One region of the Aquabacterium sp. TM01 genome, then DNA from elsewhere that is predicted to be linked to it. Evidence: predicted binding sites of a transcription regulator. Region 1 holds the regulator's gene; the other holds the start of a gene.

Region 1 (5,954 bases):
TGAGAAGCCGGCTGCCGCGGCTGCACCGGGCGGCGAAGCCACCTGGGAAGACCTGCAGCCCGTCGACACCCTGGGCCTGGAAGTCGGCTACCGCCTGATCCAGCTGGTCGACAAGGACCGTGGCGGCGACCTGCTCAACCGGATCAAGGGCGTTCGCCGCAAGTTCGCGCAAGAAGTCGGCTTTTTGCCGCCTTCGGTGCACATCAAGGACAACCTGGAACTGCGCCCCAGCAACTATCGCATTACCTTGCGCGGTGCGGTGGTGGGCGAGGGCGAGGTCTTCCCCAACATGCTGATGGCGATCAATCCGGGGCATGTGACGAACCCCATTCAGGGGGCGGCGGCCACCGACCCCGCCTTCGGACTGCCAGCGGTGTGGGTGGAAGAGCGGCAAAGGGATGCCGCACAAATGGCGGGTTACACGGTCGTTGATCCATCGACTGTCGTGGCCACACATCTCTCACACTTGATGCAACTGCACGCCGCCAAGCTGCTGGGCCGGGTTGAAACCCAACAGCTGGTGGAGCATGTGACAAAACTGGCTCCCAAACTCATCGAAGACGTGGTTCCCAAAATGGTCGGCATCCCCATCCTGCAAAAGGTCCTCCAGCTCCTGCTGGAAGAGGGTGTGCACATCCGTGACATGCGCTCCATCATCGAAACCCTGGCGGAAAGCGCCTCGGCCGGTGGTCAGGTGGCGCAGGATCCGGCCGAGTTGGCCCGCCGCATTCGCATTGGCCTGGCTCCTGCCATCGTGCAGCAGATCTATGGCCCGGTGAAGGAGCTGGATGTCATCGCCATCGAGCCCGACCTCGAACGCCTGCTGACCCAGGCCCTGACCTCGCCCAACGGTCCCATGCTGGACCCTGGCGTGGCCGACCACCTCACGCGCCAGGCGGCCGACGCCACCCAGCGCCAGGAAAACATGGGTCAACCGGCCTGCCTGCTCGTGCCAGACGCCATCCGCCCCTCGGTGGCGCGTCTGCTCAAGCGTGCGGCCCCGCGTCTGAAGGTCCTGGGCCACAGCGAGATCCCTGAGACTCACTCGATTCGCATCGGTACCCTGATCGGAGGCCACGCATGAACGTCAAGCGCTTCATTGGACGCAACAGCCGCGAGGCCATGCAAAAGGTCAAGGCGGCCTTTGGCGACGACGCCGTGGTCCTGTCCACCAAGCCCGCGGCCGAAGGCGGCATCGAGATCCTGGCCATGGCTGGCGAGAGCATCCCTGCCATCGACAGCTACGTCAGCAACACCCCGGCCCCCCGCGCCGCGAACGTCAGCCTGCCCACCGGTTCCCGCAAGGCGGCTGACGCCCCGGCGGCAGCACCGGCCCGCTCGGCCATGGCGAATCTGGCCAGCTCGGTGCAGGACGACGTCAAGCAACTGGCCATGAGCACCTTGTCCTTCCAGGACTATGTGCGCGAACGCATGCTCAAGCGCCGCCAGGCTGCCATGCAGTCGCGTGCCGAACCCGCCCTGAGCGCCAGCGCTGAAGAGCAGCTGAGCCAGCGCTTCGCCGCCCCCAAGGCCGCCCCCGTGCCCGAACACACCGCTGCCGTGGACTTGGGTGCCGACCTGGTGCACCGTCCGACCACGCTGCCCGTCATGGACGACGACGTTGCCGACGACTGGCAGGCCTACCAGGCTGAAAAGGCCGCCGCTGCGGCTGCCATCAGCCGTGCTTCTGCGCCGGCCCGTCCGGCCCGTGCCGCCCATGCTGACCTGACGATGGCGCAGATGGTCCCGGCCGCCGCACCCGAGGCCCGCCGTGAAGCGCCGCGCGCTGCTGCCGTCGACACCGCCACGGTCGAAGCCCTCAAGGCCGCCCAGGACGCCAACGCCTTCATGATGGGCGAGCTGCGTGCCATGCGCGCCATGATGAAGGAGCGCTTCGACACCATGGCCTTCGTCGAAAAGCTCGGCCGCACCCCCGCGCAGGCTGCGCTGGCCCAGAAGCTGCTCGACGGCGGTTTCTCTGCCGTGCTGATCCGCAAGATGTTGGACGCCATGCCCGCCGAAGTCATCGACGGCACGCATGACGAAGTGCAGTGGGCCACCCAGGTGCTGCAACGCAACCTGAACACCGCTGACCGTGAGCGCGCCATCGAAGACCAGGGCGGCGTGTTCGCCCTGATTGGCTCGACCGGCGTGGGCAAGACCACCTCGACCGCCAAGCTGGCCGCCACCTTCGCCGCCAAGCACGGTGCCTCCAACCTGGGCCTCATCACCCTGGACGCCTACCGTGTCGGTGCCCACGAACAGCTGCGCGCCTACGGCCGCATCCTGGGCGTGCCTGTGCACATGGCCCACGACCGCGCCGCGCTGGAAGACCTGCTGGAGCTGCTGTCCGGCAAGAAGATGATCCTCATCGACACCGCCGGCATGGCCCAACGCGATGGCCGCACCAAGGAACTGCTCGACCTGCTGGCCCACCCCAGCATCAAGAAACTGCTGGTCATCAACACCGCTGCCCAGGGCGACGCCATCGAAGACGTGATGCACGCCTACCAGGCCGATGCCTGCGCCGGCGTCATCCTGTCCAAGCTCGACGAGGCCGTCAAACTCGGCCCGGCCCTGGACGCCCTGATCCGCCACAAGCTCAAGGTGGTCGGCGTGGCCAACGGCCAGCGCGTGCCCGAAGACTGGCACCGCCTGTCCTCGCAGGCCCTGGTGCATCGCGCCTTGCGCGCCAGCCTGAACCCGGCCTACCGCCTCGACCCCACCGAGGTCAGCCTGGTCTTCTCGACCCCCAGCCCCACCGAATCCCAGACGTCCGCCCGCGCCATGTGAGGTGCCGCCGTTCACTGAACGCTCGTACGCCATTTCCAGACTGCGCCGATGACACGCCACGCCCGCCCCCAGGCTCGCTCTGCCAGCACCCGCGCCCAGCCTCCTGTCGACCAGGCGCAAGGGCTGCGGCAGATGTTTGTCTCGCGCGTCCTGCGCTTCATCCCCGTCGTGGCCAATGGCCGCTCGGGTTGCGGTGGCCTGGTGCTCGAGCGCCTGTGCGCCGCCTACGCCAGCTTCGGGCTCAACACCCTGGTGGTGGACGCCAGTGACCAGGCCCGCGCCCCCAGCGAACTGGTCGAGTTCGATCTGGCCGAAGGCATCGAGACGCTCTCCACCCAGGTCAGCTACATGGCCGCTCGGGGCCTGCCTCTGCGCCATGCCGACGCCCGCGGCTCCTGCGCCAGCCTCTTGCCTGCCCTGGCCGATGCCTCGCCCCGCAGCGACGTGGTGCTCGTGCACGCCTCGGCCAGCGAAATCGTGCGCCTGTTCGGCCAGCCCTCGCGTGGCTTCTCGCTGCGTCCGCTGGTGTTCACCAACGACATGGCCGAGGGCCTCACCGATGCCTACGCCGCGGTCAAGATCCTCAGCCAGCGCGGCGGCTGGATGAGCTACGACCTGCTCGTGTGTGCTCCCGTCGAGAGCGCCCAGGCCGAACCTGTGGCCCAACGCCTGGCGCGCTGCGCCGACGACTTCCTGGGTGTGGTCCAGCGCAGCGCCCACCAGCTCGACCCGCGGCAAGCCCCCACCGCCGACCCCGACCCCCACTTCATGGAGATGGCCGCCGCCCTGTTGCATGGCGCGCTGCCCCTGAGCCTGGGCGATTCGGCGTTCGAACACCTCACTTCCCCGGGCTCGGCCTTGCCGGCCCGCGTTGCCTCGGCCCATAATTGATGTACATGGAACCCAGCACGTACTCAGCCAAGGGACGTCTCGACGTCAACGCGATGCTGCGGCAGTACAGCCCGCTGGTGCGGCGTCTCGCGCACCAGATGATGGCCAAACTGCCCGCCAACGTCGAGGTCGATGACCTGATCCAGGTCGGCATGATCGGCCTAGCCGACGCGCTCAGCCGCTTCGACCCGGCGCAAGGCGTGCAGATCGAAACCTTTGCCACCCAGCGCATCCGCGGCGCCATGCTCGACGAGTTGCGTGGCGCCGACTGGCTCAGCCGGGGCACCCGCAAGCAACAGCGTGACATCGAAAAGGCGGTTCACCGTCTGGAGCAGCGCCTGGGGCGCGCCCCGCACGAAAGCGAGATCGCCGCCGAGATGGGCCTGAGCCTGGACGACTACCAGGAGATGCTCGGCAAGGTGCGTGGCACCCAGCTCATCTACCTCGAAGACATGAGCGGTGACGACGGCGACCACGACTTCCTCGACCGCCACGTCGCCGACAGCGGCAGCGACCCCCAGCACCTGCTGCAGGACGATCGCATGCGCCACGCCCTGGTCGAGGCGATCAAGAAACTGCCCGAGCGCGAACAGCTCGTCATGAGCCTCTATTACGAAGAGGACATGAACCTCAAGGAAATCGCGGCCGTGCTGGGCGTGACCGAGTCGCGCGTCTGCCAGCTCCACAGCCAGTCGATCGCCCGCCTGCGCGTCAAGTTGCGCGAGTGGTGAATTCCACCTTGTGACCTGATTCAAATCAAGGTCATGGCGGGCATGTTTCTGATTTCGTCCATGAGCGTGCTTATTGCCGCGCGAGTTCAGGGTTGACCCTCTAAGATTCGCCCGGAAAAAGGACCCTTCATGCGCGCAAACTCCTCTCCAGGCTATCTTTTCCACCGCCACGACATCGTGGTGCTGTGGGGCATCGCCGCCGTGTTCATCGGCACCCTGGCCTACGGCTGGATCTACAACAACCTGATGCTGGGCCTGGTGCTCGGCCTGGTGTTCATGGGTTTGTCGCTGGGCGTGGCCGCCTGGTCCAAGGCTGGGACACTCAGCCGGATCGCCTTGCCGGTGCTGGGCATGACCATGGTCGGGCTGATGATCCACGTCGCCCGCGGCCACAGCGAGGCCCACTTCGCCGTCTTCGCCTTCCTGGCCTGCCTGGTGGTCTACCGCAGCAGCGTGGCGGTCATCGCGGGGGCCGTGGCCATCGCCATCCACCACCTGACGTTCAACCAGTTCCAGACCTGGGGCTGGGGCCCTATGTGCTTCACCGAACCCAGCTTCATGCGGGTGGTCGAGCACGCCGTCTACGTCGTTGTGGAATCGGTCGTGCTGGTTCTGCTGGCTTTGCGAGCCCGGGCTGATTTCGCCACCGCCGAAGAACTCATGCGCATCGTCGAGCAGATTCAGGGCGATGACGGCACGGTCAACTTGCAGGTGTCGCACCTGTCAGCCCAAGGGCGAGTCAGCCGCAAACTGGTGGACGCCTTGCAGCACATCGAAACCGCGATCCTTCAGGTGAACCGTTCGGCCGATGCCATCCGGCAGGCCAGCGGCGACATCGCCCACGGCAACCAGTCCTTGAGCAGTCGCACCGAGGACGCTGCCGCCAGCATCGCGCAAACTGCCGCCTCCGTCGAAGAGATCGCCTCCACCATCCGTGCCAGCGTGGACAACGCCCACCAGGCCAACCACCTCGCGGGGCAGGCCTCCGACGTGGCCGCCCGCGGCGGCGAGGCCGTGCACCGGGTGGTGGACACCATGTCCGGCATCCAGCAGTCCAGCCGCAAGATCACCGACATCATCGGGGTGATCGACGGCATTGCCTTCCAGACCAACATCCTGGCGCTGAACGCGGCCGTGGAGGCCGCGCGGGCCGGCGAGCAGGGCAGGGGCTTTGCCGTGGTGGCCAGCGAGGTGCGCAACCTGGCCCAGCGCAGTGCCGAAGCAGCCAAGGAGATCAAGCAACTCATCACCCGCAGCGTCGAACAGGTGGACTCCGGCAGCAGCCTGGTCGGCAACACTGGCGAGATCATCGGCGAGGTCGTCGAGCAGGTGCGTCGCGTCAGCACCCTGGTCAGCGAGATCACCGTCTCCAGCTCCGAGCAGAACGAGGGCATCGGCCAGATCAACCTGGCCATCAGCCGGCTCGATCAGACCACGCAGCAAAACGCCGCGATGGTGGAGCAGACGGCGGCCGCCGCCGAGCGCCTGCGTCAGCAATCCGACGAGCTCATCGCCGCCGTGTCGGTGTTCAACACCCAG
Region 2 (5,954 bases), 210 kb from region 1:
CACACCCGGCACCGAGTGACGCAGCTTGCCGATGTACTCGGAGACCTTGCCGCCGGGCAGCTGACCGCCTTCACCGGGCTTGGCGCCCTGGGCCATCTTGATCTGGATCTGGTCGGCCGACACCAGGTACTCGGTGGTCACACCAAAGCGACCCGAGGCCACTTGCTTGATCTTCGAGCGCAGGCTGTCGCCTTCTTGCATCTCGTAGTCGGCTTCGATGCGCGAGGCGCCGATCACGTCCGACACCTTGGTGCCCTTGACGATCTTGATACCCTTGAGCTCGTTGCGATAACGGTTCTCGTCTTCGCCGCCTTCACCGGTGTTGCTCTTGCCGCCGATGCGGTTCATGGCCAGGGCCAGGGTCGAGTGGGCTTCGGTCGAGATCGAGCCCAGCGACATGGCGCCGGTGGCGAAGCGCTTGACGATCTCGGCCGCGGATTCGACTTCCTCGACGGGAATCGCCTTGGCCGGGTCGATCTTGAACTCGAACAGACCGCGCAACGTCAGGTGGCGCTTGCTCTGGTCGTTGATGATCTGAGCGTATTCCTTGTAGGTGTCGAACTTGCCCGAGCGCGTGGCGTGCTGCAGCTTGGCGATCGCGTCCGGCGTCCACATGTGCTCTTCACCGCGGGCACGCCAGGCGTACTCACCACCGGTTTCCAGCATGTTGGCCAGCACCGGGTCGGTCCCGAACGCCGCCTTGTGGTTGCGGATGGCTTCTTCGGCCACTTCGAACACACCGATGCCACCGACTTGCGTGGGGGTGCCACGGAAGTACTTGTCGATCAGTTCCTTGTTCAGACCAATGGCTTCGAAGATCTGAGCGCCGCAGTACGACATGTACGTGCTGATGCCCATCTTGGACATGATCTTCGAGAGACCCTTGCCGATGGCCTTGGTGTAGTTGTAGATGGCCTTGTCGGCCGACAACTCGCCCGGCAGGTCCTTGGCCATGTCAGCCAGGGTTTCCATCGCCAGATAGGGGTGCACGGCTTCGGCGCCATAGCCGGCCAGCACGGCGAAGTGGTGCACTTCGCGGGCGGTACCGGTCTCCACGACCAGACCGGTCGAGGTGCGCAGACCCTTGCGGACCAGATGGTGGTGGATGGCCGACAGGGCCAGCAGCGCCGGGATGGCGATGTTGGCGCGGTCCATCTTGCGATCGGTCACGATCAGGATGTTGTGACCGGACTGGATGGCTTCGACAGCTTCGGCACACAGCGAGGCCAGACGCGCTTCGACACCTTCATGACCCCAGGCAGCGGGGTAGGTGATGTCGATTTCGTAGGCCTTGAACTTGCCGCTGGTGTGCTTTTCGATGTTGCGCAGGCGGGCCATGTCCTTGAAGTCCAGCACGGGCTGGGACACTTCGAGGCGCATCGGCGGGTTCACCGCGTTGATGTCGAGCAGGTTGGGCTTGGGACCGACGAAGGACACCAGCGACATCACCACGGCTTCGCGGATCGGGTCGATGGGGGGGTTGGTCACCTGGGCGAACAGCTGCTTGAAGTAGTTGTACAGCGGCTTGTTCTTGTCCGACAGCACGGCCAGGGGCGAGTCGTTGCCCATGGAGCCGGTGGCTTCTTCGCCGTTGGTGGCCATCGGGGCCATCAGGAACTTGATGTCTTCCTGGGTGAAGCCGAAAGCTTGCTGGCGGTCGAGCAGCGACTCGCTGAACTCACCGGCGGCGCCGGTGGCTTCGATGCTGTCGAGCTTGATGCGGACGTTCTCGATCCACTGACGGTAAGGCTTGGCCGAAGCGTACTGAGCCTTGAGCTCTTCGTCTTCGATGATGCGACCTTGTTCAAAGTCGATCAGGAACATCTTGCCCGGTTGCAGGCGCCACTTCTTGACGATCTTGTTCTCGGGGATGGGCAGCACGCCGGACTCAGAGGCCAGCACGACCAGATCGTCATCGGTGATGATGAAACGGGCGGGACGCAGGCCGTTGCGGTCCAGCGTGGCGCCGATCTGGCGGCCGTCGGTGAAGACCATGGCGGCAGGGCCGTCCCACGGCTCCATCATGGCGGCGTGGTACTCGTAGAAGGCGCGGCGGCGCTCGTCCATGGTCGCATGCTGTTCCCAGGCTTCCGGGATCATCATCATGGCGGCCTGGGCCAGGGGGTAGCCGGACATCGTCAGCAGTTCGAGCGCGTTGTCGAACGTGGCGGTATCGGACTGGCCGTCCAGGCTGATCGGGTACAGCTTCTTGAGGTCATCGCCCAGCACGGGCGACTTCATCACGCCTTCACGGGCGCGCATCCAGTTGAAGTTGCCCTTGACGGTGTTGATTTCACCGTTGTGGGCGACCATGCGGTACGGGTGAGCCAACGGCCACTCGGGGAAGGTGTTGGTCGAGAAGCGCTGGTGCACCAGAGCCAGGGCCGAGACCACGCGCTCGTCACGCAGGTCGAGGTAGTACTTGCCGACCTGGTCGGCCAGCAGCAGGCCCTTGTAGATGATGGTGCGGCACGACATGCTGGGCACGTAATACTCGTGGCTGTGCGTCAGGTTCAGGCTCTGGATCTTGGAGGACGCCGTCTTGCGGATGACGTAGAGCTTGCGCTCCAGGGCATCGGGCACCAGGATGTCGTGACCACGGCCGATGAAGACCTGGCGGATGACCGGCTCTTTTTCGCGCACGGTGGGCGACATGGGCATGTCGCGATCGACCGGCACGTCACGCCAGCCCAGCAGCACCTGGCCTTCGGCCTTGATGGCGCGCTCGAGCTCTTGCTCGCAGGCTTGGCGCGAGGCGCTTTCCTTGGGCAGGAAGATCATGCCGACGCCGTACTCGCCGGGCGGAGGCAACTCGACGCCCTGCTTGGCCATTTCGGCACGGTAGAACTCGTCGGGGATCTGGATCAGCAGACCGGCCCCGTCGCCCATCAGCGCATCGGCACCCACAGCGCCGCGGTGGTCGATGTTTTCCAGGATCTTCAGACCCTGTTGCACGATGTGGTGTGCCTTGAGGCCCTTGATGTGAGCGACGAAGCCCACGCCGCACGCATCGTGCTCGGCGTTGGCGTACAGGCCCAGTTCGGCTGCGGCCTGGATTTCCTGCGCGGTGGCCACGGAGGTGGCGGCTGCGTCAGACACGGGGAGGATAGGGAACGAGGTTCCCGAAGTCGCCTGGGTCATGGGGGGGCGCTCCAGAGTAAGTGTGGAAAAACAACGCGGTGAGCGGCGAGGATACTCTGGTTTCCCCCGGGCTTCAAGAAATTATAAATAGGGTCAGACCACAATTAAAAGGGTGCACGCATTTGGTGCGTTTATAAATGGGGGCAGATCATTTTTCAGGGGCCTCCGCCCCTTTACGGGGACGACCGCGCGGGCGAGGTGCCAGGCGGCGTCCGGCGGCCGCCTCTACCACCGGCAGCGCGTCCGGCGCCAGCAAGGCCCAGCCTGTGCGCATGGCCTCAGCCAGGATGCGTACCTGCTGTGCCGACAGCCCCTCCTCCAGGCGGCGACGCCACGCTGCCTCGCGTTCGAAGGGCGTGTTGCCCAGCGACCAGAACACCGCATGGTCACTGATCAAGGGATCCGAGTGCCTCCCCAGGTGATGACGGGCACTGGACCAGGCATCCTCCTGCAGGGGGGAGGCGCCGCCCGCACGCTGTGCGTGCGTCTCGATCCACACCATCGCGTCGAGCACATACTGTGCCGGGTCCAGCACCGTGGCCCGGTAACGCCCCGCCCACAACCCCCCCGTCCGGCCATGGCGGCGGTTGTAAGCGCTGACATAACGGCGCCCGACCGCCTGCATGAACAGACTCAGGGAGGTGTCGTGCTCGGGCGTGAGCAACAGATGAAAATGGTCGGGGGCCAGGCAGTAAGCATGGATGCTGACCCCGTGGGTGCGTGCCGCTTCACCCAAGGTCTGGAGCAGCAAGGTGCGGTCGGCATCGTCACGCGCCAGAGCCTGGCCATCGTGAACCCCCTGCACGACGAGATGCGGCCAAGCGGCCACCCCCAACCTGGGCAATCGGGCCATGATGATCCTCGCAATGTGATGTGGGCGGATTATGGGGCGGGCGCACCATCCTGACGCGCCAGCTGGTCCGTCGTCGACGGCCCAGCACACCTCGGCTCAAGTCGAGCGCCCTCTGACCGATAAAGTGAAAATGAGGCCCCGCCGAAACGGAAGTGGCCACACTGCCCATTTTGCCCGCGCCTGCACGCTGGCAGAACGGTTAGGATGCCCATCACCCCTTGCGCCTCCATCCACCATGTTTGTTCTCATCGGTTATCTCGTCTGTCTCGGTTGCATCTTTGGCGCCTTCCTGATCCACGGCGGCAACATCTCCGTGATCCTGCATGCCATGCCCACCGAAATGATGGCCATCGCCGGTGGGGCGATCGGCGCCTTCCTGGTGAACAACCAGCCCAAAGTCATCAAGGCGGTGCTCGGCAACTTTGGCTCCCTGCTCAAGGGCTCCAAGTACACCAAGACCCGCTACCTGGAGCTGATGGCCATGCTCTACGAGATCCTGCAGAAGGTGCGCAAAGAAGGCCTGATGTCGATCGAAAAGGACGTGGACGAGCCGGAAAATTCGGCCTTGTTCAAGAAATACCCGGTGCTGGGCAGCGATCACCACGTGGTCGAGTTCATCACCGATTACCTGCGCATGATGGTCTCGGGCAACCTCAATTCACACGAGATCGAGGCCCTGATGGACAACGAGATCGACACCCACCACCACGAAGGCCACGCGCCAGTGGCGGCCGTCGCCCGCCTCGCCGGCGCCCTGCCCGCCTTCGGCATCGTCGCGGCGGTGCTGGGGATCGTGAACACCATGAGTGCCATCGGCCAGCCTCCCGCTGTGCTGGGCGCCATGATCGGCTCGGCCCTGGTGGGCACCTTCCTGGGGATCTTGCTGGCCTACGGCATCGTCGAGCCCCTGGGGGGACTGATGGAGCAAAAGCTCGACGAAGGCACGAAGGAATTTCAGGTTGTGAAAACCGTGCTGCTGGCCAGCATGCAGGGCTACGCCCCTCAGGTCGCCATCGAATTCGGTCGCAAGGTGCTGTACTCCACCGAGCGCCCCAGCTTTGCCGAACTCGAAGCCCACGTGAAAAAGAAGTAAGCCATGGCGGGCGATTCGAAAAAAGTCCAACCGATCATCATCAAGCGCGTCAAGAAGGGCGGCCATGTCGCCCATGGCGGCGCGTGGAAGATCGCGTTTGCCGACTTCATGACGGCGATGATGGCGTTCTTCTTGCTGATGTGGCTGCTGGGCTCGACCACCGAAGGCGATCGCAAGGGCATTGCCGACTACTTCAGCAACCCGGTGAAGGTGTCCTTGATGGGGGGCTCCGGTGCGGGTGACGCCACCTCCATCATCAAGGGGGGCGGCAACAGCCTGACCGAGACGACCGGCCAGCAAAACAAAGGGCGCTCGGAAACCGTCGATGAAAAACTGCGCCAGAAAGCCCTGAAAGCCGAGCAGATGCGCGCGGAACAGGCGCGGCTCAATGCACTCAAGGCCAAGGTGCAAGAGGTGATCGCCAATGACACCCGGCTGTCGAAATACCAGTCCCAGTTGCGGCTGGACCTGACGGCCGAGGGCCTGCGCATCCAGATCGTGGACGACCAGAACCGGCCGATGTTCGCCAGCGGGTCGGAGACGGTGGAAGGCTATATGCGTGACGTGCTGCGTGCCATTGGCTTTGTGCTGGCCGATGTCCCCAACCGCCTGACGATCGAAGGGCACACCGACGCCAAGCCTTTTGTGGGCGGTGAAGCCGGCTACAGCAACTGGGAGTTGTCGGCCGACCGCGCCAACGCCTCGCGTCGCGAGTTGATTGCTGGCGGCCTCAAGGGCGATCGGGTCCTGCGCGTCCAGGGGCTGTCCGCCAGCATGCTGTTCGATGCCCAGCATCCCGAAAGCCCCTTGAACCGCCGCATCAGCATCATCGTGATGAACCGCGAGGCCGAAGAACGCTTCTTCGAA

The links. Region 1 encodes FliA, which starts transcription of late flagellar genes. Its sites were predicted from a motif close to CTAAAGTTTNNNNNNNNNNNGCCGNTA; they were not measured.
Region 2: the regulator FliA is predicted to act here: its motif matches at 4,090-4,116, upstream of motA (flagellar motor stator protein MotA).

What each region holds. Positions count from the first base shown of each region.
Region 1 covers NZ_AP046529.1:3,148,215-3,154,168, reverse strand. The annotation lists gene flhA (flagellar biosynthesis protein FlhA) at 1-1,084, shown strand, start outside; gene flhF (flagellar biosynthesis GTPase FlhF) at 1,081-2,793, shown strand; gene AC3WW4_RS14580 (flagellar biosynthesis protein) at 2,842-3,684, shown strand; gene AC3WW4_RS14575 (RNA polymerase sigma factor FliA) at 3,690-4,415, shown strand; gene AC3WW4_RS14570 (methyl-accepting chemotaxis protein) at 4,545-5,954, shown strand, end outside.
Region 2 covers NZ_AP046529.1:3,361,159-3,367,112, forward strand. The annotation lists gene gltB (glutamate synthase large subunit) at 1-3,075, opposite strand, end outside; gene AC3WW4_RS15515 (transposase) at 3,290-3,994, opposite strand; gene motA (flagellar motor stator protein MotA) at 4,230-5,087, shown strand; gene motB (flagellar motor protein MotB) at 5,091-5,954, shown strand, end outside.